Regions from separate parts of the Lentzea sp. NPDC058436 genome, predicted to be linked through region 4. Evidence: riboswitches for the same ligand, from Rfam matches in the RefSeq annotation. Region 4 holds a riboswitch; each other region holds the start of a gene.

Region 1 (5,084 bases), 330 kb from region 4:
GACGTCGTCGGTGTGCGTGCGGGCAGCGAGCGCGGTGACGGCTGCCGCCGTCGCACCGACGTCGCCCGACTCGCACCTGTCGGCATCGAGGTGCTCGGGGAAGGTGCCGTCCGCGCATTGGCGTTGGAGCAACGCCTCGACCGACCTGCCGGGATCCGGTGCGGTGGCGAGCATCGCCCAGGAGTGCCGCTTCACCGTGGCGTTCGCATCAGCGTAGGCGCCCTTGTCGGTGAACGTGCCGTCGTCGCCGCGCAGCTTCAGCAGGTCCGCGCGGAACCGGCTGACGTGGTCGGTCGCCTGCGCGAACTCGGCGATGACCACGAGCTTCGCGAGCGGCTCGGCGTACGCCGCCTCGCCCTGTTCGTACGGTGCGCCGTGGGCGTAGGCCTCGACCGCGTCCGGTGTCAGCAGGAACTTCGTGGCCCGGTCGACCGCGTCCGGCTGTTCGCCCAACGCCCGCAGGGCCAGGACCAGGTCCGCGGTGGCGTCGTGGTCGACGTACCTCTGGTCGTTCTCGGTGACCTCGACGTGGTCGCCGCCGACCAGCCTGTCCGCCAGGTAGGCGCCCAGCTTGGACGCGGGAGTGGCCGTGTCCGGGCGCTCCTGGGTCTTGGTCGGCGGCGGGACCTGGCGGGTGACGGCCTTGGGTGCGGTGGCTTTCGGTGTGGTGGCCTTGGGCTTGGGTGCCGGGACGGTCGTGTTCGGCGCGGCGGTCGTCGTCTCGGTCCTGGTGGCCGGCGTCGTGGTGGTGGTCGTCTTGGAGGTGGTCGTGGTCGTCGTTGAGCTGCTGGTCGGCTCAGGACCGCCGCCCGTGGCCAGCGCGTAGAACCCCACCTGCGACAACCCCAGGGAAGCCTGGGCACCCGCTCGGATCCAGGTGTCGACCCCGGCGATGCCGGTGCCGCGCGCCGCGACGTAGGACTCCGGGTTGTAGGCGATGGCACCGATGTCGTTGCTGAGCGAGTTGCCCGAGTCCGCCGCGGCGGTCGCCTGCGCGGACTTCAGGAACGCCACGCCGCGGTCGACCAGCGCCTCGGAACCACCGGCGTCCGCGAGCGCCTGCACGACGAGCCCGGTGCTGTTGGTGTTCGGCGCCTCGGTGCCGACCCCGCCACCCCAGCCGCCGCTCGCGCTCTGGTTGCCCGCGAGCCAGGAGACCGCTCGGGCGATCGGGGCGTCGAGGCCCTGCGCGCCGGCCCGTTTCGCGGCCAGCATGGCCGACAGCCCGAGACCGGTCGTGTCACCGTCCGAAGGGGACACTCCGGTCGCCTTGCCCTCGTCGCACGAGGAGATCTTGTACCCGTCCGGTGTGACGTGGTCGCCGGTCTCGTCGGTCTTCACGAGGGCGAAGAAGATCCTGAAGTAACCCTCGGAACACTGCTGCGTCACCAGCTTGTCGATGGCGAGCTGGTCGTTCTCCCCCGCGGCGGCCAGACCGATCACGCCGATCGCCTGTCCGAACACGTTCGCGTTGTTGGTGACGAAGTCCGCGTACTCCGGGTTCTTCGAGTAGTCGCTGACGCGGCCGATGTCCGGGCCGGAGCGCCTGATCGCGGCCTTGGTCTCGGCGATCATGTCGTGGCCGTCGAAGTTCCGGGGGTCACGGCCGGAGATCTGGGCCGCCACCAACGTCTTCGCCGCCGCGCCGCCGGTGATGACGGCCTCGAACCCGCTGTCGGGAATGAGCCCGTCCCACGTGAAGTAGTCCGTGGCGTGGCCCTGGTCGTCGAGGTAGTCGACGATCGGCTCGGCCACAGCGCCATCGCCGGAGGCGTACGCGGCGAAGAGCACGTCGAGCATGAGCCCGTGGTCCGGGAGCGTGCCGCCGTTGGGGTTCTCGAAGGTGCCGTCCGCGCGCAGTTGCTTGGCGAGCCATAGCGAGTTCTGATGGGCGGCTTCGCGGTCGCTCGCGGCAGAGGCGGTGCCGGCGATCATGGCGGCGACGAGGCCGATGCTGACCGCGAACGCCAAACCGGCCATTGTCCTGCGGCGGCGCATGCTCTCCTCCTTTGCTCACGCGTGGGAGGACAGGCGCAGGACGCCGATGTCACCCCTGCTCTCGCGACAGCGGGTTGGACCGTTCATCCACCCGTGCGGTATCCCGACTCGCCACTTGTCCAGTGGCCCACGGTTGCGCGACAGCGCCGGAGTTCGACCGGCTTCCCCGTCACAGGTGGCGGTGTTCAGTTGTGATGGCGGCCGAGGTTAACACCCGATCACTTGGGCGCGGCACCGCTGACCAGGTCGGTTAGCAGGGTCACATCGCCGTCCGCGGATAACGGTGCCAACAAAGGGCCCGGGATGAGAGCCTGTGCTCCGTCCAACTCCATTCAGCGTGGAGCGGGGGAAGTCCGGTGAAAGTCCGGCGCTGTCCCGCAACGGTGTGCCTTCGAGGCGAGCCCGGTCACCCGCCCCACGCGGTGCAGCCAGATCCTGTCGAGGAAGTGCGGGAAAGGTTTCTCATGAGACGTTTGGTGCTCGCTGCCGCCCTGCTGTGCGGCATCGGCCTGGTCACCGCTCCGGCGGCGGCCGCCACCCAGAACAAGGCCGACGCCGCCGCGGGCTGGCTCGCCCGCCAGATGGCCGACGGCGAACGGTTCGAGGCCGACTTCGGCGGCACGAAGTACCCGGACCAGGGCCTGACGATCGACGCGATCTTCGCGTTCGCCGCCGCGAAGGCGTCGGACGCGAACGCGAACAAGGCGATCACCTGGCTGGCGAAGCCGGAGATCACCACGGGTTACGTCGGCAGCGGCACCGAGGCGTACGCGGGCGCGCACGCCAAGCTGATGCTCGCCGCACAGGTCCGCGGCAAGAACCCGGCGTCGTTCGGCGGTGTCGACCTCAAGGCGGGCCTGCTCTCGCTGCTCACGCCGTCCGGGAGGTTCTCCGACCGCTCCGACTTCGGTGACTACTCCAACGCCTTCAGCCAGTCCCTCGCCCTGCTGGCGCTGGACCGCACCTCCAGCGGCGCCCCGGCGTCCGCGAAGGCGTTCCTGGCGGGCACCCAGTGCCCCGACGGCGGGTTCCCGCTGAACTTCGGCCAGACGCCGTGCGCGAGCGACGTCGACTCGACCGCCGTGGTCGTGCAGGCGCTGCGCGCCGTCGGTGACAACGTCAACGCCGCCGAGGGCACGACCTGGCTGGTGTCGAAGCAGAACACCGACGGCGGTTTCTCCGTGGGCACCAACGCCTCCAACGCCAACAGCACCGGCCTGGCCGCCGAGGCGCTCGCCGGTCACCGCCCGGCCGCCGCGGTGAAGGCCCGGCAGTTCCTGCGCTCGCTGCAGGTCGGGTGTGCCGGTGCGGTCGCGGATCGTGGTGCCATCGCTTACGACGCGACCGGTTTCGACCAGTCGACCGCGCCGCGCGCGACGGCCCAGGCGGTCCTCGGGCTGACCGGGGTCAAGCTGTCCGCGCTGTCCGGTGGTGGCACGTCTCAGGCGCCGGTGCTGACCTGCCCGTGAGGTGAGGTCGCGGGTGGTTTCCGATGCTGTACCAACGGAAACCATCCCGTGAGTTGAGACCGCGGGTGGTTTCCGTTGGCGTGCCACGGAAACCACCCACGACCGCTCAGCCGGTCAGCGCACCTCCGGTCGTGCCGACTGCCAGGCGGCCCACAGCCGGGCGTAGTGCCCCTCGGTGGCGATCAACTCGTCGTGGGTGCCCGACTCGACGATCCGGCCGTGCTCCAGCACCAGGACGCGATCAGCCGTAGCGGCCTGCCGCAACCGGTGCGCCACCACGAGTCCGGTCCGTCCATTCAGGACAGCGGCCGCCCCGTCCTCCAGGCGGGTCGCGTCGCGGCTGTCGGCCTCGGCCGTGGCCTCGTCCAACAGCACGACGGCCGGGTCGGCGAGCAGCGCGCGTGCCAGCGCGACCTGTGCGGTCTGCGCGGGGTCCAGTTCGCGGCCCAGCTCACCGACCACGGTCCGGACGCCGTCAGGTAGCTCGTCGACCCAGTCCGCGCCGACGGCCCGCAGCGCGCGTTCGGCGTCGGCGTCGGTGGCGTCCGGGGCGGCCAGGCGCAGGTCCTCGGCCAGCGGGCCCGCGAACACGTGCGTCTCCTGGGGCACGAGCACCAGCGGTGCCGCCCGGTCCGGGATCGTCCCGGCCCAGCTCACGCGGCCCTCGGTCGGTGAGGCGAGTCCGGCCAGCAGGACGGCCAGCGTGGACTTCCCGGCACCGCTGGCGCCCACGAGCGCGACAGTCTCGCCCTGCCGCAGCCGCAGGGACACGTCGTGCAGGACCGGTTCGGCCGTGCCGGGGTAGCGGTGCGTCACCGACTCGGCGCGCAGGTCCCCGGTGCGGGCCGGTGCCGGGACCGCCGCGACGGGCTCGGCGGTACCGATCACGCCGACGATGCGTTGCAGGCTCGCCATCGCGGACTGGACCTGGTCGAAGCTGAACACCAGCAGCCCCAACGGGTTGAACAGCCGGTGGAAGTACAGCGCGGCCGCCGTCACCGCCCCCACCGACGCCGATCCCGTGCGCACGAGGACGAAGCCGGTGATCACGATGGCGACGAGACCGCACAGCTCGGCGATGTTGATCCACTTGCCCCAGGCGGTGGCGAACCACAGGATCGAGCGCGAGACGTCCCGCGCCCGCCCTGACGACTCGCCGATCAGACCGACGTGGCGCTCCTCCGCGCCGTAGGCACGCAGCGTGGGAAGTCCTTCGAGCGCGGACACGAGCGTTTCCGCGCGATCGCCGAACGCCGCGCGTTCCTCGGCGTAGCGGACCGCCGCGCGCGGCAGGTACCAGCGCAACGCGAACCCGTAGACCGGGATCGCGACCAGACCGGCGGCGGCGAGCCAGGGGTCCAGTGCGAACAGGCCCACCATCGTCAGCCCGACGGTCAGGACCGCCCCGACCCACTGCGCGAGCAGCGTGGCGACGACCTCGCTGATCACGGCGACGTCGTCACCGACCCTGCTGAGCAGATCTCCGCGCCCGGTCTCCTCGACCTCGGCGGCGGGCATGCGCAGCGCGGCGGCGACGGTGTCCTCCCGCATCCGCGCCAGCACCCGTTGGCCGATCCGCGCGACGAGCGCACCGCTGACCGCCGTCAGCACGGCCGC
Region 2 (5,084 bases), on a different contig from region 4:
CTGGAAGTCCACGGACTGGGGGCCGGCTCACCGAGGCGCTGGCCGAGCACAGGCGCGTCCGCGAAGACCTCGTGTGCCCCTCGACCCGTCCCGCACCGGGGTGGCGCTGTCCGAGGTACTCCAGCTCCACCCGGAACAGTCCACCGACGCCTTCGTGGCGCACCACCCGGAGGCGAAGTACTTCGATGTCTGACCTGCGAGCAGTCCTGTGGGACATGGACGGGACGCTGCTGGACTCCGAGAAGCTCTGGGACATCCCGCTCTACGAGTACGCGGAGAAGCTCGGCGGCGTGCTGTCCCTGGAGACCCGTGAGCGCATGGTCGGCAGCAACGTGCCCACGACGATGCGCCTGCTGTTCGGCGACGTCGGCATCGAGCCGACCGAGTCCGACATGGCCGACGGCGCCGCGTGGATCCTGCGCCGCACCGAGGAGGTCTTCCGCGCCGGTCTGCCGTGGCGTCCCGGCGCCCAGGACGCGTTGAAGGCGGTGCGCGCTTCGGGCGTGCCGATGGCGTTGGTGACGTCCACCGAGCGGGGGCTGACCGAGGTCGCGCTGGACACGATCGGCCGGGACCTGTTCGACGTCACCGTGTGCGGCGACGAGGTGGACGGGCTGAACAAGCCGCTGCCCGAGCCGTACCTGAAGGCGGCGCGGCTGCTGGGCGTCGATCCCGCGCTCTGCGTCGCGATCGAGGACTCGCCGACCGGTGTCTCCGCCGCGGTGGCCGCCGGGTGCACCGTGCTGGTCGTGCCGTGTGACGTCGAGGTGCCGACGGGGGAGCGGCGGATCTTCCGCGACTCCCTCGTCGGCGTCGACCTCGAGGTGCTGAAAGCGCTCTAGACCGCTTCGGTGACGCGTGCCTTGGCCTTGCGCGTGGCCGGGTCCACCAGCAGGCCGAACACCACGCCGATGCCGACGTAGAGCGTCGCCAGCTGGGCGAGCGAGCTGAGGCGGAACTGCCACAGCACGTTCACCGGCATGTCCGCGGGGATCGTGTCCGGCGGCGCGGGGAACGCCAGCAGCACCAGCGCGACGGCCGCGGCCACCGCGAGCAGCACGGCCGTTGCCCGCACCGGCTGCGGCTGCGTGCTCAGCTGCGCGGCGAGCCAGCTCGCTCCCCACACGATCAGCAGGCCCGCCACGACCACGCCGAGGTAGAGCGCGGTCCGGTAGTTCACCGTCACCGGGTCGCCCACGGCCGGCGGGTTGGCCGGGTACTTGAGCCACGGCAGCAACGCCACGGCACCGAACACCGCGGCACCGAACGTGAAGCTGCGCGTGAACGGCGTGCTGCCGGCGAACCAGCGCTTCGACAGCGCGTAAGCCGTGGCGAACACCAGGCCCACGGCGATGCCGACGATCACCACGCCGAGCATGCCGCCCACGACCTGCGCGCCGCGGCTGACGAGCTCTTCCTCGCCGCCGTGGGAGTGGCCGGCCTCTTCGCCGGCGGGTGCCCGTGCCTCCTCGACCGCGAGCGCGGCGCGGATCGGGATCTCGGTCACCAGGAGCTGCACCAGGGCGGACGCGACACCGGCGATGCCGCCGGCCGCGATCCCGCGCAGTGCGATGGACTTGTAAGTGGTCATCTGCGTGATCGGTGGAGTCGGATCAGTGGCAGGGGACGCCGAGAGCGTGGCGGCCGTCGTGGAAGAACTCGTGCAGCAACTCGGATCCCGCGCCGAGCGCGAGGCCGTTCTCCTGCAGGACCAGGTACGTGACGATCAGGCCGAGCAGTGAGACGGCGAAGGCCCATTTGGGCACGCGGACGGCGGACAGGCTTGCTGCGGGGCTCGTCATGACGGGCTCCTCCATACCTCGTGGAAGGTCAACTCTCCTTGCGGCGCCGCAGCCGGTCTCCTGACTCCCGGATCAACGCTGCCCCCGCGTCTTCCCAGTCCCGGCGGGGACCAGTGACGTGCTCGGCGGGGATCGCTTCCCGGTCACAGTGGCGAGGACCGCGCCGGATTCACACCGGCTTCCCGTCACTGCGGCGCGTGCACCGTAAGTTGAGCCGCCCGTTAAGCACAACCGGCCATAAGAGTTGTTGCGTTCCTCACTTCACGAGTGGACAGTCACCACACTTCCCACCTGCGGCGACGCGGTAGTAAAGACAACAGCTCCTGCGCCGGAACCCGAGCTCGCCGGGGAAGCTCAGGAATTCTCCCGCCTGTTCGAACGGCGGTGCGCTCATGAGCCGTTCGCCGCGTTCTTCCGCTTCCTCCTCTGTGAGCATGCGTGCGCGCACAACCATTTTCAGCGCGCCGGCGATGTTCGACATCGCGTTGCCCCACAACAGTCCGCGCGCCACCGGTGCGACCGCCTGGATCGCCTCCACCACCGGGGCCAGTGCCTCGGCGGCCGGCGGGCCCAGTCGTGGCTGGTCGATGCGCACGCTCAGGCCGTTCGCGGGGTCGTGCCGCCACCAGAGGTTCTCGGGGCGCACGTCGATCGGGATGTTCGCGGCCGTGAGGGGGCTGAGCAGCCGTGCGGTGTAACTCAGGAAGAACAGGCTCGCCGCGACGCGTGGTTCGTCGGCTTTGTACCGGTTCGCGATGGCGTCGATCGTGGTTTTGAGCGCCGGGCCGTCGAGAAGTGCGGTTCCCGGCAGCCAGGACTCGTCCGGGCGACCCACGTCGAGCGCGAAGAACGGGTTGATTCCGCGCACCCGGCGCAGCGCTTCGAGGACCTCCGCGAATTCGGACACGGGAATTCACGCTACTGGGTGGAATCTCATCGGACGGCCAGGAGGCCCCGATCCTGGTGGAGTGCGGTCGGCTAGCTTGGCCTGGTGAGGACGGCGTACCGCTGCCGGGCCTACCCGGACCCCGAACAGATCGCGATGCTGAATCGCACGTTCGGATGCGTGCGCCTGGTGTGGAACAAGACGCTGGCCGAGCGATCCAGCCGATATCGCACGGAGGGCAAGACCACCTCGTACCGCGAGACCGACGCCGCACTGACAGCCTGGAAGCGCACCGAAGAGCTGGCCTTCTTGTCAGAAGTGTCCTGCGTACCTTTGCAGCAGACGTTGCGCCATCAGCACATCGCATACCAGAACTTCTTCGCCGGACGTGCGAGGTTCCCGCGCTTCAAGTCGCGGGCGGGCCGGCAGTCGGCGCACTTCACCCGTTCGGCGTTCCGCATGCGTGGCGGTCAGCTCCACCTGGCGAAGACGACAGGGGCGATTCGGTTCGCATGGTCGTTCGACCAGGTGAATCTGGTCGAACTCGACCCCAGCATGGTCGTTGTCGCACGTGATCCAGACCAACGCTGGTACATCACGTTCACGGTGGACACCGTTGAACCAGAGCCATTCCCCACCACCGATCACGCCGTCGGCCTCGACCTCGGCGTGAAGCACTTCCTCGTCACCAGTGATGGCCAACGGATCGCCAATCCCGGACATCTGCAGCGCAAAGCGCGCAACCTGGCCCGGTATCAGCGGCGGTTGGCCCGCGCCCAACGCGGATCCAACAATCGCCGCAAGGCCAAGACGAGAGTTGCCGCCGCACATCGCAAGGTCACCAACGCTCGCTGAGACTTCCTGCATCGCACCAGCACTCGTATCGTCCGGGATTCCGTCGTCATCGCGATCGAGGATCTCGCGGTTGCCAACATGGTCCGAAACCGGCGATTGGCCCGCGCTATCAGCGACGTGGCCTGGGGTGAGTTCCGGACGATGCTGGAGTACAAGGCGCGTCGTGCAGGACGGACGCTGCTGGTCGTTGATCGCTGGTATCCCAGCACCAAGACCTGTTCGGCTTGCGGACATCTGCTGAGTGAACTGGGACTGTCCATTCGGCACTGGACGTGTCCGAAGTGTCGCACCCGGCACGACCGGGACTTCAACGCGGCGAAGAACATACTTGCGGCTGGTCGAGCCGTAGCCCGAGGAAACTCGGACGATGCCTGTGGAGTTGATGTGAGACGGAAGGGGTCCGCCCCTCCGCGGTCAGCGGTGAAGCAGGAAACCCTGTGTTGTGAGGCACACCCGTGAGGCATCCGGCATGAGTCGGGTGGGGCTCCTCGCCTGTGAGCGGGGAGTAAGTCAAGTCCACGGCCTGGGACAGATGTGACCGCGGTGTGGACGGGGGGCGGCGGGATGGGAGGATGTGAAGCCGTGAAGACCTTCGATTCCCTGTTCGCTGAACTGACCGAACGAGCCGCCACCAAGCCGGAAGGTTCCGGCACCGTCGCCGCGCTCGAGGCCGGGGTCCATGCGCAGGGCAAGAAGGTCCTGGAGGAGGCGGGCGAGGTCTGGATCGCCGCCGAGTACGAGTCCGACGAGAAGCTCTCCGAAGAGATCTCGCAGCTGCTCTACCGCCTCCAGGTGCTCATGCTGGGCCGTGGGCTCACCCTCGAAGACGTGTACAAGTACCTCTGACTGAAAAGACTTCCACATGCTGCGCGTAGCAGTCCCGAACAAGGGCGCGCTCGCCGAACGCGCCTCCGCCATGCTCACCGAGGCCGGATACCGGCAGCGGCACGAGCCGCGCGACCTGACCGTGCTCGACAACAACAACGAGGTCGAGTTCTTCTTCCTGCGTCCCAAGGACATCGCGATCTACGTGGCGTCCGGCGACCTCGACCTCGGCATCACCGGCCGGGACCTGGCCGCCGACTCGGGCGCCGACGACAACGGCTCCTCCGTGCAGGAGTTGCTGGCGCTGGGCTTCGGCGCGTCGACCTTCCGCTACGCCGGGCCCCGCGGCACGGACTGGAAGGTCTCCGACCTCGAAGGCAAGCGCCTCGCCACGGCGTACCCGAAGCTCGTCGGCCGCGACCTCAAGGCCCGCGGCATCACCGCCAAGGTGATCCGCCTCGACGGCGCCGTGGAGATCTCGATCCAGCTGGGCGTGGCCGACCTCATCGCCGACGTGGTGGGCTCGGGCCGGACGCTCAAGCAGCACGACCTGGTGCCGTTCGGTGACCCGATCTGCGAGTCGGAGGCGGTCCTCGTGCACCGCAACGGCTCGGAGCTCACGGCCGCCAAGAAGCAGCTGACGGCCCGACTGCAGGGCGTCGTGTTCGCGCAGCAGTACCTGATGCTCGACTACGACTGCCCGCGTTCGATCCTCG
Region 3 (5,084 bases), on a different contig from region 4:
AGAGCTCCCTGCCCTTGCCGCGGCGGATGACCGTCTCGCCGTAGTTGAGCCCGATCGCGGTGACGTCGACGAGCGTGTCGCCGACGGGGTCGGGCACCTCCTCGACGGTGAGCACCTCGGGCCCTCCGAACTCGTGGAACCGCACTGCCTTCACCTGGTCCTCCCTCAGTAAGCGGACCGTCGGTCCGTTTGGTAATATACGGACCGTCAGTCCGCTTGTGTCAAGGGAGAGTTCGTTGGAACGTGCCGATGCCGCCCGCAACCGGGCCGCGATCCTGGCCGCCGCGACCGAGCTGATCAGCTCCCGGGGCATCGAGGCCGTGTCCGTCGAGGACGTGGCACTGGCGGCGGGTGTGGGCAAGGGCACCGTGTTCCGGCGGTTCGGCGACAAGGCCGGTCTGGTCAGGGCCGTGGTCGACTCCACCGCCGCCTCGTGGATCCAGACGGCGTCGTTGGAGTGCCGCTCCGCCGGGGAGTTCGCCGGCACGCTGTTCGACCACGTGCTGGCGTCGTTGCCGCTGGTCATCGCCGTGGAACGGACGACGGTCCGCAGCTGCGAGGGCAACTTCCGGATCACCGTGGAACGCCTGGCCCGGCTGGTCGGCTCGACCTTCAAGGCGCACACCGTCCTGGCCGTGCTCCGGGGTGAGCACATCGAGTTCCTGCTGGCCCAGGGGATGACCGCCGACGAGATCCGGGCGGGCGTCATTTCACTCGCGGAGACGCTCGCGGCTGAGGTTTGATGCGGGGGTGTTGAACCGTCAGCTGTCCGGAGTCAGGAAGCGCACGCTGCTCGAAGAGCTCGGCCCCGTGCCGGACGTCGAGCCCGACCGCTACGGCGACGGCGGACCGGTGGAGGCGCTGGAGACCCGCGTCGCGCAGCTGCTGGGCACCGAGGCCGCGCTGTTCGTGCCGACCGGCACCATGGCGCAGCAGATCGCGCTGAAGTGCTGGGCGGACCGCACGCACAACCCGATCGTCGCGATGCACCCGCAGGCGCACCCGCTGCACCACGAGGACGACGCGCTGACCGTGCTGTCCGGCCTGCGCCCGATCAAGGTGCGCAACGCGGACGTCGCCTCGTGCCCCGAACCGTTCGGCACGCTGCTGCTGGAGGTGCCGGACCGCGAGGCCGGGTTCGTCCTGCCGACCTGGGACGAGCTGACCGAGGTCGTGGACGCCGCGCGCGAACGGGACGCGGTCGTGCACCTCGACGGCGCGCGGCTGTGGGAGAGCACGCACGGCCTGGGCAAGCCGCTGCCGGAGATCGCGGGCCTCTTCGACTCGGTCTACGTGTCGTTCTACAAGTCGCTGGAAGGCATGTCGGGCGCGGCGCTCGCAGGCACCCAAGACTTCGTGGACCAGGCGCGAGTGTGGCGGCACCGGTACGGCGGCATGCTGTTCCAGCAGTGGCCGGCGGCGTTGTCCGCGATGCACGGCCTCGACACGGTGCTGCCCCGCCTGGGCACCCAGGTCGAGCACGCCAAGGTCGTGGCCGCCGCCATGGGCCTGCCTGAGCCGCACACCCACCAGTTCGCGCTGCACCTGCCCGGCGACCCGAAGCGGCTGACCGAGCTGGGCGGGAAGTTCCTCGGCGGGTTCTGGCGGGACGGGACGCTCGCCAAGACCGAGGTGACGATCGCGGCGCCCGCGCTGGAGTGGACGGCGGAGGAGGTCGGGGAGGCCTGGGCGGAGTTCAGGAGCCTGATCTAGGGCGACGTCGCTCACCTGGCTGTTGGACCCGGCGGTGCGAAGTGCGACGATGCCGGGGCTGTGAGGGGAGTGCGAGGAAGCCGGTGCGAATCCGGCGCCGTCCCGCGACTGTGACCGGTTCTGGAGAGACCGGGAGTCAGGAACTCGTCCCCCTCTTATCCAACCGGCCACGGGCGTGGACACCCGAGGAAGGACTTCGCCGAGCATGTACCCCTTTTCGGCTGTCGTCGGACACGACGACCTCCGGCTCGCCCTGCTGCTGAACGCGGTGCACCCCGCCATCGGCGGTGTTCTCGTCCGCGGCGAGAAGGGGACCGCGAAGTCGACCGTCGTGCGCGCCCTCGCCGCGCTGCTGCCCGAGCTCGAGGTCTCGAAGAACTGCCGTTTCGGCTGCGTGCCCGGTACGACCGACTGCCCCGACGCGCCGCACGACGGCACCGAGAGCCGCCCGGCCCGGCTCGTCGAACTGCCCGTCGGCGCCACCGAGGACCGGCTCGTCGGGTCGCTCGACCTCGAGAAGGCGCTGACCGAGGGCGTGCGGGCGTTCCAGCCCGGCCTGCTGGCGTCGGCGCACCGGGGCGTGCTCTACGTCGACGAGGTCAACCTGCTGCACGACCACCTGGTCGACCTGCTGCTCGACGCCGCCGCGATGGGGCGTGCGCACGTCGAACGCGAAGGCGTGTCGGTCTCGCACCCGTCGCAGTTCCTGCTGGTCGGCACGATGAACCCCGAGGAGGGTGAGCTGCGGCCGCAGCTGCTCGACCGGTTCGGGTTGACGGTGGCGGTGAAGGCGGCTCGTGATGTGAGCGTGCGCACCGAGGTGATCCGGCGCCGGCTCGCCTACGAGGCCGACCCCGTCGCGTTCGCGGCGAGGTGGGCCGGCGAGGACGCCCAGCTCAAGCAGCAGATCACGGACGCGCGCCACAACCTCGCGCGAGTGTCCCTTCCGGACGGTGAGCTGCGCCGGATCGCCGCTGTGTGCGCGGCTTTCGAGGTCGACGGCATGCGCGCGGACCTCGTCGTCGCCCGTGCCGCCAGCGCTCACGCGGCGTGGCGCGGTGCGTCGGAGGTCGAGGAGGTCGACGTCGAGGTCGCGGTCCGGCTGGCACTGCCGCACCGGCGCCGGCGCGACCCGTTCGACGAGCCGGGCATCGAGGAGCAGCAGCTCGAGGACGCGATGAAGCAGGCGGCCGAGCACGCCGCCGAACCCGACGAGGGTCCGGACGACGACGGCCCCGGTGGTGGTGAGCTGCCCGAACCGCAGGAAGGCCCGAAGGGCAACGGGAACGCGCCTCAGGACCGTCCGGCACCGGAGCCGTCGCCCGCGTTCAAGGCGCGGCTGCTGGAGGTCCCCGGAGTCGGCGAAGGCGCGCCCGGCAAGCGTTCCAGGGCCCGCGCGCGCACCGGCAGGATCGTCCGTTCGTCCAAAGTGGACGGCAGTGGTCTGCACCTCGTCGACACGCTGACGAACGCCGCACCGCACCAGGCGACGCGCGGCCGCAGCGGTCCCGGCCTGCTGCTCACCGCCGCCGACCTGCGCAAGGCCGTGCGGGAGGGCAAGGAGTCGAACCTCGTCCTGTTCGTCGTCGACGCCTCCGGGTCGATGGCGGCGCAGAAGCGGATGTCGGCCGTCAGCGGTGCGGTGATCTCGTTGCTGCGCGACGCCTACCAGCGCCGGGACAAGGTCGGCGTGGTGACGTTCCGCGGTAACCAGGCCGAGGTGGCGCTCCCGCCCACCACCTCCGTCGACGCGGCGGCCACCCGCCTCAAGAAGATGCGCACCGGCGGCCGGACCCCGCTCGCGGACGGTCTGCTGAAGGCGCACAGGGTCCTGGAGATCGAACGCCTCCGCGACCCGCGCAAGCGGCCGTTGGTGGTGCTGCTGACGGACGGCCGCGCCACGTCGTCCGGACTCGGCGGCGACCCGACCAAGGACGCTCTGAAGGCCGCCGGACTGCTCGAGAAGACCGCCGTCGTGGTCGTGGACTGCGAACAGGGCCACGTCCGCCTCGGTCTCGCGCAGAAGATCGCCGAGGCGTTGCAGGGCACGTGCGTCCGGCTCGACCAGCTGTCCGCCGACCACCTCGCCGGCGTCGTCCGGGCTGCGTGAGTTCGCGCTGGTCGTCCGGGTGCCCCTTCGTCGGGATTCGGCGAAGCCCAATCACGGCGAAGCGGCGGCCGGACGACCAGCTTCCCGGCGAACTCACCGGAGTCTGCGGAGCAGCGACCAACGAGCAAGGAGAATCCCCAGTGCCTCAAGGACAACCCACCGAGGTGCCGAAGGACGGCCTGACCACCCGCCAGCGCCGCAACCGGCCGTTGCTGATGCTGCACACCGGTGAGATGAAGGGGAAGTCGACGTCGGCGTTCGGCATGGCGCTGCGCGGCTGGAACCAGGGCTGGGACATCGGCGTGTTCCAGTTCGTGAAGTCCGCCAAGTGGAAGGTCGGCGAGGAGTCCGCGTTCAAGGCGCTCGGCCGGCTGCACGACGAGACCGGCGAGGGCGGCGCCGTCGAGTGGCACAAGATGGGCGAGGGCTGGTCCTGGACCCGCAAGCAGGGCACCGAGGACGACCACGCCTCGGCCGCGCGGGAGGGCTGGGCGGAGATCGCGCGGCGGATCGGTGCGGAACGCCACGGCTTCTACGTGCTCGACGAGTTCACGTACCCGCTGCACTGGGGCTGGATCGACGTGGACGAGGTGGTCGACGTGCTGGCGAACCGGCCCGGCCACCAGCACGTCGTGATCACCGGGCGGTACGCGCCGCAGAAGCTGGTCGACGCCGCCGACCTGGTGGTGGAGATGACCAAGGTCAAGCACCCGATGGACGCCGGGCAGAAGGGCCAGCGGGGGATCGAGTGGTGAACAGGCTGGTCGTCGCTCCGGGACATCGGAGGCCCACGTGGTGAACCGGCTCGTCATCGCCGCCCCCGCCTCGGGCAGCGGCAAGACCACCGTCGCGACCGGGCTCATGGCCGCGTTGCGCCGCGCGGGTTCGCGGGTCGCGCCGTTCAAGGTCGGCCCCGACTACATCGACCCCGGCTACCACTCGCTCGCCACGAACCGGCCCGGCCGCAACCTCGACCCCGTCATGGTCGGCGAGCACCGCGTCCCCGGCCTGTTCGCGCACGGCTCCAAAGGCTGCGACATCGCCGTGGTCGAGGGCGTGATGGGCCTGTTCGACGGCCGCGTCGACACCGCCGGCATCGGGTCGACCGCGCACGTCGCCAAGCTGATCAACGCACCCGTGCTGTTCGTCGTGGACGCGCGCGGGCAGAGCCGGTCGCTCGCCGCGCTGCTGCACGGCTTCCGCGGCTACGACCCCACGGTCCGGCTCGGCGGCGTGATCCTCAACCAGGTCGGGTCGGAAC
Region 4 (5,084 bases):
GGGTCCGTCCCGAGTGGGCGCGATCGGTCCGGCGCAGGGGAGTCGTGGTGGCGATCGGCGCGGCGCTGGCGGGCGCCCTGCTCGGGACCTGGGCGATGCCGGGCATGGTCGCCCCGCTCGCCGCCGTCGCCGGTGCCGCCGCGGCCGTGAACCTGGCCCTGGTGCTGCTGCGACGACCCGAAGTGGTGCCGGCCGTGTGACGGTACGTCCACTGTGGACGGGGGGAGGTGACCGGGTCACCTCCCCCCTCGCCGTCAGGCCGTCCTCCTCCGCGAACTCTCGATCGCCGTGCGCCGGGCGAGCCGGTGCGCGCGCCGGATCTGCGCCTCTCCGAACCGCCTGCGGTCGTCGTCGGTCTCCGGCAGGACCGGGGGAACGGCACGAGGCGTTCCGGTGTCGTCCACCGCCACGAGCACGACGTAGGCCGAGGCGACGTGCACGGGCGGCACCGAGCGGTCCCACCGGTCGGCCAGCGCCCGCACGCCGACCTCCATCGACGTCGAGCCCGCCCAGTTGACCTGGGCGTGCAGGTGCAGGACGTCACCCACGCGCACCGGGACGCGGAACACCATCTCGTCGACGGCCACGGTGACCGACGGGCCCTCCGAGTGGCGTGCGGACACCACGCCGGCGAGCGAGTCGACGAGCTTCATCAGCACGCCGCCGTGGACGGTGCCCATCAGGTTCGTGTCGTGGTCGTCCATGATCTGCGACAACGTCATGCTGGACGCGGCAGGGGACTTCGGTGTCACGTCAGCTGCTCCCTGATGCGGCGGGTGGCGGCGACGAGGTTGCGCAACGCGGGCTCCACCTCGGCGTAGCCGCGGGTCTTCAGGCCGCAGTCGGGGTTGACCCACAGCCGTTCACCTGGCACCGCGCGGACGGCCTCGGCCAGCAGACCGGCGGCCTCGTCGACCGACGGCACGCGCGGCGAGTGGATGTCGTAGACGCCCGGCCCGACGCCACGGCTGAAGCCCGCCTCCTGGAGATCTGCCAGCACCTCCATCTTCGAGCGGGCGGCCTCGATGGTGGTGACGTCGGCGTCGAGACCGTCGATCGCGCCGATCACCTCGCCGAACTCCGAGTAGCACAGGTGGGTGTGGATCTGCGTGGCCGGCGAGGCTCCCGAGGTCGCGAGCCGGAACGCGGCCACCGACCAGTCCAAGTAGGACTGCTGGTCGGCCTCGCGCAACGGGAGCAGTTCGCGCAGCGCGGGTTCGTCGACCTGCACGATCCGGATGCCGGCCGCCTCCAGGTCGTGGATCTCGTCCCGCAGCGCCAGGCCGACCTGGAACGCCGTGTCGGCGAGCGGCTGGTCGTCGCGGACGAACGACCACGCCAGGATCGTGATGGGGCCGGTGAGCATTCCCTTGACCGGCTTGGAGGTCAGCGACTGGGCGTAGGAGCTCCAGCCCACCGTGATGGGGGCGGGACGGGACACGTCGCCGTGGATGATCGGCGGCCGCACGCACCGGGAACCGTAGGACTGCACCCAGCCGTGTTCGGTCGAGGCGAAGCCGTCGAGGTGCTCGGCGAAGTACTGCACCATGTCGTTGCGTTCGGGTTCGCCGTGCACGAGGACGTCGAGGCCGATGTCCTCCTGCAGGTCGATCACCCGCGCGATCTCCTCGCGCATCCGCTGCTCGTAGGCGGCGGGATCGGTGCCGCGGAGCTCCTTGCGCGCCTTGCGGATCTCGGCGGTCTGGGGGAACGAGCCGATCGTGGTCGTCGCCAGCCTGGGCAGTCCCAACAGCTCCTGTTGCGCACCGGCGCGTTCTTCGTAGGCCACGCGGGTGTGGTGCTCGGGGCGCAATGTGGCGACACGGGTGCGGACCTCGTCGTCCTGGCGCGGCGACGGCAGGAACCGGGCCGCCTCGTCCGCCCACTCGCCGTCGACGCCGTCGCGCAGGGCCTTGCCGAGCAGCACGACCTCGCGGACCTTCTGGCGGGCGAACGCGAGCCGGTCGCGCACGTCTTGGTCCAGGCCGGTCTCGGCGTCGAGGTCGTACGGCACGTGCAGCAACGTCGACGAGGTCGACACCGCGACGGTGCCGGCCGAGCCGAGCAGCGAGGCGACCTTCGCCAGTGCGGCGCGCAGGTCGGTGCGCCACACGTTGCGGCCGTCGACCACACCGGCGACCAGCGTCTTGTCCCGCAACGCGGGAAGCGTGGGCACGTCACCACCGGCGACCAGGTCGACCGCGAGCGCCTCGACCGGGCTGTGCGCCAGGATCTCGAACGCCGGGCCGAGGCTGCCGTAGTAGCCCGTGACCAGCAGCCGCGGGCGTCCAGGCAGTCCGCCGAGCGTCCGGTACGCGCTGCGCAGCGCGTCCAGTTCGGCGGGGGACCGGTCGGCGGCGAACGCGGGCTCGTCGAGCTGCACCCACTCCGCACCCTCCGCGCGCAGCCGGGCCAGCAGTTCGGTGTAGGCGTCGAGCAGGCCGGGAAGCAGCGCCAGCGGGTCGAAACCGGGGACGACGGACTTGGCCAGCAGCAGGAACGTCACCGGGCCGAGCAGCACCGGTCGCGTCGTGACGCCGAGCTCGCGGGCCTCGCGGAACTCCGCGATCGGCTTGTCGCCCGCCAGTGCGAACGCGGTGTCCGGGCCCAGTTCCGGCACCAGGTAGTGGTAGTTGGTGTCGAACCACTTGGTCAGCTCCAGCGCGACCGCGCCGTCCCTACCCCGTGCCGCGGCGAAGTAGGTGTCCACAGGGGACAGACCGAGGTCGTGGAACCGCTGCGGGATCGCGCCGAACAGGGCGGCGGTGTCCAGGACCTGGTCGTAGAACGAGAACGTGTTGCCCGGAACGGAGTCCAGGCCGGAGTCGCGCAGTTCGGTCCACGTCTGTGCACGCAACTGACGGGCGGTCTCCTGAAGAGCGGCCTCGTCGATCCTGCCCGCCCAGTACTGCTCGACGGCGCGCTTGAGTTCGCGTTTCGGCCCGATGCGCGGGTAGCCGAGAACGGTACTGCCGATGGTGGTCACAAGCTCTCTCCTCGCGAGCGTGCGGAACGCACCGGAATCTCCCGAGGCAGCGCGGGGCAGCACGAAGCAGCCGCGCCCGTGGCCCGCCCGAGAGGCACCGGTGCACCGCGCACCGGGTGGCGCGCGGACCGTCGGCAGGTCTTCGGACTCGTGGGCGCCTGACACGCTCCTACCGGCCGTCGCTTCCCAGACCTGTCGGTCCAGTGCTGTGTGACGGCTTTCGTTCCCACTCACCGCTGCGGGGCAGTCCCGGACTCACACCGGGTTCCCTCTTGCCTCACCTCGGTCCGGGGAGGACCGGGGTGAACCGTCGGCACCGACGAGCCTACTGGCGCACGCCGAGCATGCCCAGCGCCATCCCCGCGTACCGGGATGCGAGATCGTCCAGCGAGAGCGCGCCCTTGGGGGAGTACCAGCGGGACACGCCGCTGCACATCTCCAGCATCGCGAGCCGGGCCACCTGGGGCGCGTCCACGTCCAGCGACGCGATCGCGTCCTGCCAGAACTGCTCGTAGCGGTCGCGCAACGCCACGACCTCCTCGCGCCGAGGGCCGGTCAGCGCGCGCATCTCGCCGTCTACGACGAGCGTCTCCAACTGCTGCTCGGCGTGCGCCCGGACGTGCATCTCGACGAGGCCCGTGAGCCGTTCCACCGGGTCGTCCGTGGCGGAGATCACCTGCTCGGCGGCCTCGATCAGGCGCGTGAGGCTGGTGCGCATGATCTCGGCGAGCAGGTCCTCCTTGGTGCCCATGTAGTGGTACAGCGTCGCCGACGACAGGCCCGCCGCCTGGGCGAGGTCGCGGATGCCGGTGCCGTGGAACCCGCGTGCCGCGAACAGTTCGACCGCCGCCCGCCGCACGCGTTCTTCGGTGCTCATGTGGTCCTCGCTCTCTTGACCGGGACGGTAGCCGACTCCTACGGTCGGACTCAATCGATCGATCGATCGAAGGGATTCGGGTGGTAGTCGAGTACGAGTGCCGGAACGGTGTCGCGCTGGTGCGCCTGAACCGGCCGGAACGCCTGAACGCCGTGGTGCCGGAGCTGGTGGAGGCCCTGCTCGGGGCGCTCGACCAGGCCCGCGAGGCGCGCGTGGTCGTGCTGGCCGGGCGGGGCCGGGCGTTCTGCGCCGGGCACGACCTGAAGGAGCCCGCACCGGTCGAGACCGTCGAGCAGACCCGGCTGCGCCTCGAAGCCATCCAGGAGGTGACCAGGCGGATCAGGCGGTTCCCCGGTGTCGTGATCGCGGCCGTGCACGGGTACGCGCTCGGCGCGGGCTGCGAGTTCGCCCTGGGATGCGACCTGGTCGTCGCCGACGAGGGCGCGAAGTTCGGCTTCCCCGAGGTCGGGGTCGGGCTGAGCGTCACCGGCGGTATCTCCGCCCTGCTGCCCAAGCTCGTCGGCCTCGCCCGAGCGAAGGAGTTGCTGCTCCTCGGTGACCACGTGCCCGCTCATCGTGCGGCCGAACTCGGGCTCATCAACCGCGTGACGCCCGCCGGAGAGCACGAGAAGGTGGCGCTGGAGCTGGCGGACCGGATCGCCGCGCAGCCCCCGACCGCGGCGAGTCTCGCCAAGCGGGTCCTCGACCTCGGTCTGGACGCCGGCCTGGAGCAGGCGCTGGCGACGGAGGTCGACCACGCGATCCTCACCAGCCTGTCGGGGGAGTACCGCCATGGCTGACCTCGTCGAGGCGCTGCGCCAGGCGGCGCGGCGGTGGCCCGGTCGGATCGCATGGACCTTCGACCCCGGACGGCGCTACACCTTCGCCGAGATCGACGACCTGTCGTCGGGCTACGCGCAGACCTTGCGCGACAACGGGATCAGGGCGGGTGACCGGGTCGCGGTGCTACTGCGCAACGTGCCCGAGTTCCCGCTGACGTGGTTCGCGCTGATGAAGCTCGGTGCCACGATGGTCCCGGTCAACGTCAGGTACCGCGCGGTCGACGCGGACCACCTGCTGCGCTCGTCGGGTGTGGTGGCGGCGGTGAGCACCGAGGAGTTCCGGCCGCTGCTGGAATCCGTCGGCGCACCCAACACCCACTACGACCTGACGCCCACACCGGGTTTCGTGCAGGAGGACGTCACGGCGCCGGCCAACGTT

What was found. A riboswitch is a leader RNA that binds a small molecule or an ion and turns the genes downstream of it on or off. The one in region 4 is predicted to bind cobalamin.
Region 1: linked by a shared signal. The riboswitch ahead of ACFWN2_RS03360 (prenyltransferase/squalene oxidase repeat-containing protein) and the one ahead of metE (5-methyltetrahydropteroyltriglutamate--homocysteine S-methyltransferase) in region 4 are both predicted to bind cobalamin.
Region 2: linked by a shared signal. The riboswitch ahead of ACFWN2_RS14685 (CbtB-domain containing protein) and the one ahead of metE (5-methyltetrahydropteroyltriglutamate--homocysteine S-methyltransferase) in region 4 are both predicted to bind cobalamin.
Region 3: linked by a shared signal. The riboswitch ahead of ACFWN2_RS34220 (putative cobaltochelatase) and the one ahead of metE (5-methyltetrahydropteroyltriglutamate--homocysteine S-methyltransferase) in region 4 are both predicted to bind cobalamin.

The regions. Positions count from the first base shown of each region.
Region 1 covers NZ_JBHXLF010000001.1:808,532-813,615, reverse strand. The annotation lists gene ACFWN2_RS03365 (hypothetical protein) at 1-1,998, opposite strand, end outside; cobalamin riboswitch at 2,096-2,165, opposite strand; cobalamin riboswitch at 2,296-2,431, shown strand; gene ACFWN2_RS03360 (prenyltransferase/squalene oxidase repeat-containing protein) at 2,463-3,467, shown strand; gene ACFWN2_RS03355 (ABC transporter ATP-binding protein) at 3,582-5,084, opposite strand, start outside.
Region 2 covers NZ_JBHXLF010000003.1:203,756-208,839, reverse strand. The annotation lists partial or broken gene ACFWN2_RS14700 (methionine synthase) at 1-193, shown strand, start outside; gene ACFWN2_RS14695 (HAD family hydrolase) at 186-842, shown strand; gene ACFWN2_RS14690 (CbtA family protein) at 839-1,591, opposite strand; gene ACFWN2_RS14685 (CbtB-domain containing protein) at 1,614-1,802, opposite strand; cobalamin riboswitch at 1,856-1,988, opposite strand; gene ACFWN2_RS14680 ((2Fe-2S)-binding protein) at 2,059-2,709, opposite strand; partial or broken gene ACFWN2_RS14675 (RNA-guided endonuclease InsQ/TnpB family protein) at 2,794-4,002, shown strand; gene ACFWN2_RS14670 (phosphoribosyl-ATP diphosphatase) at 4,126-4,389, shown strand; gene hisG (ATP phosphoribosyltransferase) at 4,406-5,084, shown strand, end outside.
Region 3 covers NZ_JBHXLF010000014.1:133,685-138,768, reverse strand. The annotation lists gene ACFWN2_RS34235 (zinc-binding alcohol dehydrogenase family protein) at 1-154, opposite strand, end outside; gene ACFWN2_RS34230 (helix-turn-helix domain-containing protein) at 237-743, shown strand; gene ACFWN2_RS34225 (threonine aldolase family protein) at 751-1,713, shown strand; cobalamin riboswitch at 1,744-1,880, shown strand; gene ACFWN2_RS34220 (putative cobaltochelatase) at 1,919-3,823, shown strand; gene cobO (cob(I)yrinic acid a,c-diamide adenosyltransferase) at 3,964-4,578, shown strand; gene ACFWN2_RS34210 (cobyrinate a,c-diamide synthase) at 4,619-5,084, shown strand, end outside.
Region 4 covers NZ_JBHXLF010000001.1:476,820-481,903, forward strand. The annotation lists gene ACFWN2_RS02065 (alpha/beta fold hydrolase) at 1-200, shown strand, start outside; gene ACFWN2_RS02070 (acyl-CoA thioesterase) at 255-752, opposite strand; gene metE (5-methyltetrahydropteroyltriglutamate--homocysteine S-methyltransferase) at 749-2,986, opposite strand; cobalamin riboswitch at 3,119-3,286, opposite strand; gene ACFWN2_RS02080 (TetR/AcrR family transcriptional regulator) at 3,312-3,863, opposite strand; gene ACFWN2_RS02085 (enoyl-CoA hydratase/isomerase family protein) at 3,944-4,663, shown strand; gene ACFWN2_RS02090 (AMP-binding protein) at 4,656-5,084, shown strand, end outside.